Blastococcus colisei: one gene and its partner. The protein of the gene in region 1 interacts with the protein of each later gene in a pairwise test. Links are inferred from orthologs where the notes say so. Each region holds a gene or a part of one and is shown in the gene's direction. Other genes may lie near its edges.

Region 1 (3,907 bases):
ACGAGCCGGTCGGTGCGGCCCCGTCCCGGGTCCCACCGCGAGCTCGCGAGTGGTGGGGAGGACGGGGTGTTTCTCAGGCGTTGCCCAGAACCCTGTCGACCGAGATCTCGAGGACGACGCGGGCCGGGTTCTCGCGGGGCTGCCGGTAGCGCCGGGCGTAGCGCTGCACGGCGTCGGCGACCGCGGCCGCGTCGTCGCGGACCACCGCCGTCCCCTCGAGGGTGATCCAGCGCCGGCCGTCGACCTGGCAGACGGCGACCCGCTGCTGTCCGGTGCGCACGTGCCGGGCCTTCGCCGACGTGCCGGAGGTGATCACCCGTGCGGTGGCCGTCGGGACGTCGTACGTGACGCCGACCGGGACCACGTGCGGGCTGCCGTCGGCGCGCAGCGTGGTGAGGGTCGCCAGGTGCCGTTCGGTCAGCAGGTCGAGCAGGCCGGCGTCGAGGTCATGGGGATCGTGGGGCACGCGGGAAGGCTACGGAGCGGGTGCTGTGCCGTACTGGCTGATCCGAGCGCGCACGCCGCCTACGCTGGGGTCGTGGTGTTCCAGAAGCTTCTCCGTGCCGGCGAGGGCAAGCTCGTCCGTCGGCTGTCCAAGATCGCCGACGCGGTCGAGTCCTACGCCGACGAGACCGGTGCGCTCAGCGACGCGGAGCTCCAGGCCAGGACAGACGAGTTCAAGGAGCGTTACGCCGACGGGGAGTCCCTCGACGCGCTGCTCCCCGAGGCGTTCGCCGTCGTCCGCGAGGCGGCCACCCGCACCCTCGGCCAGCGGCACTACCGGGTCCAGCTGATGGGCGGGGCCGCGCTGCACCTGGGCAACATCGCCGAGATGAAGACCGGTGAAGGCAAGACCCTCACCGGCGTGCTGGCGGCCTACCTGAATGCCCTGGCCGGCAACGGCGTGCACGTCGTCACGACCAACGACTACCTGGCCTCGCGCGACGCCGAGTGGATGGGGCGGGTGCACCGGTTCCTCGGCCTGACCGTCGGCACCATCGTCTCCGGTCAGCGTCCGGACGTGCGCCGCGAGCAGTACGCCTGCGACATCACCCACGGCACCAACAACGAGTTCGGCTTCGACTACCTGCGCGACAACATGGCCGGCAGCCGGGCCGACCTGGTGCAGCGCGGGCACCACTTCGCGATCGTCGACGAGGTCGACTCGATCCTCATCGACGAGGCCCGCACGCCGCTGATCATCAGTGGCCCGGCGGGTGACGCCCAGAGCAACCGGTGGTACGGGGAGTTCGCCCGGATCGCGCCGATGCTCAAGCGCGACGTCCACTACGAGGTGGAGGAGGGCAAGCGCACCGTCGCCATCACCGAGGAGGGCGTGGAGTTCGTCGAGGACCAGCTCGGCATCGAGAACCTCTACGAGGCGGCCAACACCCCGCTGATCAGCTTCCTGAACAACTCGCTGAAGGCCAAGGAGCTCTTCCACCGGGACCAGCAGTACATCGTCAGCAACGGCGAGGTGCTCATCGTCGACGAGTTCACCGGCCGCGTGCTCTCCGGCCGCCGCTACAACGAGGGCATGCACCAGGCCATCGAGGCCAAGGAGAAGGTGCAGATCAAGGACGAGAACCAGACTCTCGCCACGATCACGCTGCAGAACTACTTCCGGCTCTACGAGAAGCTCTCCGGGATGACCGGCACGGCCCAGACCGAGGCCGCCGAGCTCAACCAGACCTACAAGCTGGGCGTCGTCCCCATCCCGACGAACCGGCCGATGGTCCGGGAGGACCGCTCCGACGTCATCTACAAGACGGAGAAGGCGAAGTTCGACTCCGTCGTCGACGACATCGCCGAGCGGCACGAGGCCGGACAGCCGGTGCTGGCGGGTACCGCCAGTGTCGAGAAGTCCGAGATCCTGTCGAAGTACCTGCTCAAGCGCGGCATCAAGCACGAGGTGCTGAACGCGAAGAACCACGCGCGTGAGGCCGCGATCATCGCGCAGGCCGGCCGCCTCGGCGCGGTCACCGTGGCCACCAACATGGCCGGCCGCGGTACCGACATCGTGCTGGGCGGCAACCCCGAGTTCATCGCCGACGAGCGCCTGCGGGCCCGGGGCCTGTCGCCGGCGGAGACGCCGGAGGAGTACGAGGCCGCGTGGGACGAGGCCCTCGACGCCGCCAAGGCGCAGGTCAAGGCCGAGCACGAGGAGGTCGTCGACGCCGGCGGTCTCTACGTCCTGGGCACCGAGCGGCACGAGAGCCGCCGCATCGACAACCAGCTGCGCGGCCGGTCCGGCCGTCAGGGCGACCCGGGGGAGTCGCGGTTCTACCTCTCCCTGGGCGACGACCTGATGCGCCGGTTCAACGGACCGATGCTCGAGTCGATGATGAACACCCTGCGGGTGCCCGACGACCAGCCGATCGAGTCGAAGATGGTCAGCCGGGCGATCCTGTCGGCGCAGACCCAGGTCGAGCAGCAGAACTTCGAGGTCCGCAAGGACGTCCTGAAGTACGACGAGGTGCTCAACCGGCAGCGCATGGTCATCTACGACGAGCGCCGCAAGGTGCTCGACGGGCAGGACCTGCACGTGCAGATCCAGTCGATGGTCGACGACGTCATCAGTGCCTACGTCGACGGCGCGACCGAGATCGGCTACGCCGAGGACTGGGACCTCCAGCAGCTGTGGACCGGGCTCAAGGCGCTCTACCCGGTCGGCCTCGACATCCAGGAGCTGCTGGACCGGGTGGCCGAGGGCGACCAGTCCTCGCTGGCCCCCGAGGTGCTCAAGCAGGAGCTGCTGGACGACGTGCACCGCGCCTACGAGGAGCGGGAGGCCGCCCTCGGCTCGGAGGTCATGCGCGAGCTGGAGCGGCGGGTGCTGCTCTCGGTGCTGGACCGCAAGTGGCGCGAGCACCTCTACGAGATGGACTACCTGCGGGCCGGCATCCACCTGCGAGCGATGGCCAACCGGGACCCGGTCGTGGAGTACCAGCGCGAGGGCTACGACATGTTCAACGCGATGCTCGACGGCATCAAGGAGGAGTCCGTCGGCTTCCTGTTCAACCTCGAGGTGAAGACCAGGGAGGAGCAGGACGTCGAGGCCAGGGCCAAGCAGGCCGAGGCCGAGGCCAAGGCACTCGCGGCCGCCCAGGAGGGCACCGCGCGCGTGCTGGCCCGGCAGGCCGCAGAGGCCAAGTCCGCCGCCCAGGGGCAGGCGGCCGCCGCGCCGTCCGCCCCGTCCGCGCCGTCCGCGCCGTCCGCGTCGGGCAACGGGACGGCGACGCCCACGGCCCGCCGGTCGGGGGCGGCGAAGCCGGCCGCTGCTGCTGCTCCCGCGGTGGCCGCGCCGACGCCGTCGGGCACGGGCCCGCAGCTGGACGTCAAGGGTCTCGACGCGCCGCGGCGGAGCCCCGAGCAGCTCAGCTACTCCGCGCCCAGCCTGGACAGCTCGGCGGCGGAATCCGGCAAGGCGAAGGCGGCCAAGTCGGCGACGGTGAGCGGTACCAAGGAGACGCCCCGCAACGCCCCCTGCCCCTGCGGCTCGGGCAAGAAGTACAAGCAGTGCCACGGGTCGGCAGCGAACAACTAGACCGCATCCGCACAGCGCCCCCGTCGAGCACCTCGGCGGGGGCGCTGTCGTTCCCGGTTCAGCCGATCTGCAGGGCGGTGCACCGCCAGCGGCCGTCGATGCCCTCCAGCCGGGCGGCGACGGCGTGGGCCCGTCCGGCCCGCCGGGCGACGGCGCTGATCTCCGCGACGCCGTCGACCGGTTCGCTGACGTGGACGGGACCCACGAGCAGCGGACCGGTGCCCTCGGTGCACCACCGCGGGCGCCGGCCCTGGATCAGGGCGGTGAAGACCGCGAGCGAGGTCATCGCCTGCACCTGGGTGAGCGGTCGGTGTCCCGCCAGTGCCTCGAGGGTGCACGTGACCAGGCGACGTCCGGTCA
Region 2 (3,136 bases), 950 kb from region 1 along the record:
GTCAAGTACGGCATCGAGCGGTCCTTCGCCTCCGACGTCATCGTCGGGGGGCCCACCTACGTCGTCGACCTGCTCGACGACCCGGCCAACCCCTATCCGGGGCCGTACTCCACCGAGGACGACGATCCCGACCTGACCTCCGTCGAGACGCCGGACGATCGGACCATCGTGTTCCGGCTGCGCCAGCCGATGCCCGCCTTTCCCTACGTGCTCGCGCTGCCCTCCAGCAGCCCTGTGCCGGCGGAGGCCGACACCCGCGGGGACTACGGCGCCGACCCCGTGTCGTCCGGGCCGTACGCGATCACCTCCGTCGACCCGGCCACCGGGATCCTGCTCGAGCGCAACCCGCAGTGGAACCCGGCCACCGACGACGTCCGTACCGCCCTGCCCGACCGGGTCGTGGTCCGGACCGGGCAGGGCGGGGTGGAGCGGGACCAGGCACTGCTGGCCGGGTCGGCCGACATCGACCTCACCGGGGCCGGCGTGCAGCCGGCCACCACGGCCCGCCTCGCGGCGGACGAGGACCACCCGGTGCGCGACCGCATCGACGACGTGACCACCGGCGCCCTGCGGCTGCTGGCGCTGCCCACGGACGTCGCGCCGATGGACAACGCCGCCTGCCGTGCCGCGGTCGCCGCCGTCGTGGACCGCACGGCGGTGCAGGAGGAGCTCGGCGGACCGGTCAACGCGGTTCGTCGCTCGGTCCTGTGGCCTCGCGGGCTCGACGGCGGTCCGGAGGACCCCGATCCGCGGCCCGATCTCGCCGCCGCGCGCGCCTCCCTGGAGGCGTGCGGCCGGCCCGAGGGCTTCAGCACCGTCCTGGCCGTGCCCGACACGCAGACGAGCGTCGACGTGGCAGAGGACGTCGCCGCGCAGCTGGCCGAGGTGGGCATCGAGGTGGAGGTCCGGCCGCTGAGCGCCACCAGCTTCTACGCGACCGACGTGGGTGCTCCCGCCAGCGTCGCGGCCAACGGCTACGGCATCGTCCTCGCTACCTGGACGGCCGACATCCCGACGCCGGGGTCCTTCCTGGCGCCGCTGGTCGACGGCCGCAGCATCAGGTCGGTGGGCAACACCAACTTCGGCCGGCTCGACAGCCCCGACATCGCCGCGCTGGTGGACGCCGCGCGTGCGGCGGGAGACCCGGCCGCATGGCGCGAGGTCGTCGCCGCGGTCGACGCGACGTCGGTGTACGTCCCGCTGGCCGAGACGCGGATCCAGTTGCTGGCGGGACAGCGGCTGCGCAACGGCCTGGTGATGCAGCCCTACAGCGGCTACGACCTCGCCACCGCCGGCGTCCGGTGAGCGTCGGTTAGGCTCGGAGACCAGAGCCCGGTGTCGTCCTGCCGGCCGCCTAGCCTGGAGAAGTCGTCATGGAGCTGGTCCTCAACGTGCTGCTGGTCCTCAGCAGCACGATCCTCATCGTGCTGATCCTGTTGCACCGGGGCAAGGGCGGCGGCTTGTCCTCCATGTTCGGCGGTGCCGTCTCCTCCTCGCTCAGCGGCTCCTCGGTCGTCGAGAAGAACCTGAACCGGCTGACGGTGTTCTGCGCGTTGATCTGGTCGGTCTGCATCGTCGGTCTGGGGATCCTGCTCAAGGTCAACTGAGAAAGGACCCTCCTGCCCCCCACCACTCGCAGGCTCGCGGCGGGGCCCGGCAGTAGAAGGACCCCAGAAAGGACCTCGCTGCCCCCCACCGCTCGGAAAACACCCCGTCCTCCCCACCCTTCGCAAGCTCAGGGCGGGACCCGGGACGGGGCGGACCCTGCACCGAGGCCGTCGAACCCCTCGCACGCTCGGGGCGAGCCTCCGGACGGGGCCATGCAGCACGTCACCTATCCGGGGCGAAAACGTGACCGGAAAACGCCCCTCCAGGCTCTAGACTTCGCGCCGCGGTGATCTGCCGCACGTCCGGTGTAGATGCAGGGGGCGCTCGTGGCTGGTGGTAACGCGATCCGGGGCACCCGGGTCGGAGCGGGTCCGATGGGTGAGGCCGAGCGCGGTGAGGCAGCGCCCCGGAACCGCATCCCGTTCTGGTGTGCCAACCGGCACGAGACGAGGGTCGCGTTCGCCTCGGACGCCGACGTCCCGGAGTTCTGGGACTGCCCGCGCTGCGGGCTCCCGGCCGGACAGGACCAGCAGAACCCGCCTCCTGCGCCGCGCACCGAGCCGTACAAGACCCACCTGGCCTACGTCCGGGAGCGGCGCAGCGACGCCGACGGTGACGCTCTCCTCGAGGAAGCCCTCACCCGGCTGCACCAGCGCCGCGGCGCCTGACCGGCCCGACCGCGCGGGTCCCGGTGACGGGCTCCGCGCGGTCGGGGTGGGGTCACTCGTTGCGCTGTGGCGCCACGACCGGGCCGCGCGAACGCCAGCTGGCCGTGGCGACGTCCCAGAACTCCGAGCGCGGCCGGGCGCCCCGCGAGTAGTGCCACGGCTCCGGCCAGGGGAACTCCCCGGCCGGTGGTGCGGTCGTGCGGCGGCGAACGGGCGCCGGCGCCGCGGCCGTGTCGTCCTCCGCCCCGCGCGGTGCCGGGACGAGCGGCGTGGTCACGAGGTCACGGGTGTCCTGGACGGTCATCGAATTCCCCCAGCCTGGGTCGGTGCTCGGTGCTCGGTGCATGTGCCGGATCGGCGTCCCCCCACCGCGCCAGGTCCGCCTCACAGTGGAGTGCTTCCGGGTGAGCGTGGATACGGCCGAAGGTCACACATGTTCCGGTCCCGGCGATTCCTCCGCGCCGCGGAGCTCCACCCGGGCGAGGTGGTCCGTGGTCAGGAAGGCCCGCCGCAGCTCGTCGCTCAGCCCGTCGAACGGGGACACCTGGGACCGGTGCTCGGCGATGGCTCCCTCCCGCCGGTCGAGCACCGCCGTCGTGTCGAGGACGTCGGTGATCTCGGTGTCCCCCCGCCCCAGGCCGGCGGGGTCGAGCGCGTGATACGCGGTGTCCGGCCGCAGCTCGCGCATCTCCTCCAGCCACCGGCGGAGCAGGCTGTTGGGCAGGCAGTGCTCGACGAGCAGCGGCCGGGCGTCCATCCGGGTCACCGCCTCGCGCGCGGCTGCCCCGATGTGCAGGTGGTCGCGGTGGCCGTCGCTGCCGTCCAGGACCAGCAGTACCTCCGGCCGGAGCTCCCGGAGC

The links.
Region 2: the proteins of secA (region 1) and secG interact in binary tests that used the Escherichia coli proteins (3 or more experiments, as listed by UniProt). The link is inferred for Blastococcus colisei from one-to-one orthologs.

Annotation. Positions count from the first base shown.
Region 1 is NZ_VFQE01000001.1:963,899-967,805, forward strand. What follows is about bases 148-3,747. They hold secA (preprotein translocase subunit SecA), read left to right. Parts: upstream 148-538; coding sequence 539-3,547; downstream 3,548-3,747. Other genes in these bases: FHU33_RS04565 (pyridoxamine 5'-phosphate oxidase family protein), read right to left, coding at 148-466; FHU33_RS04575 (Rv3235 family protein), read right to left, coding at 3,606-3,747. Outside these bases: FHU33_RS04560 (GNAT family N-acetyltransferase), read right to left, coding at 1-2; more of FHU33_RS04565, read right to left, coding at 74-147; more of FHU33_RS04575, read right to left, coding at 3,748-3,907. UniProt on the Escherichia coli protein: Required for protein export, interacts with the SecYEG preprotein conducting channel.
Region 2 is NZ_VFQE01000001.1:1,916,205-1,919,340, forward strand. What follows is about bases 162-2,990. They hold secG (preprotein translocase subunit SecG), read left to right. Parts: upstream 162-1,373; coding sequence 1,374-1,607; downstream 1,608-2,990. Other genes in these bases: FHU33_RS09075 (ABC transporter substrate-binding protein), read left to right, coding at 162-1,305; FHU33_RS09085 (RNA polymerase-binding protein RbpA), read left to right, coding at 1,920-2,276; FHU33_RS09090 (hypothetical protein), read right to left, coding at 2,329-2,580; FHU33_RS09095 (PIG-L deacetylase family protein), read right to left, coding at 2,704-2,990. Also shown: more of FHU33_RS09075, read left to right, coding at 1-161; more of FHU33_RS09095, read right to left, coding at 2,991-3,136. UniProt on the Escherichia coli protein: Subunit of the protein translocation channel SecYEG. Overexpression of some hybrid proteins has been thought to jam the protein secretion apparatus resulting in cell death; while this may be true it also results in FtsH-mediated degradation of SecY.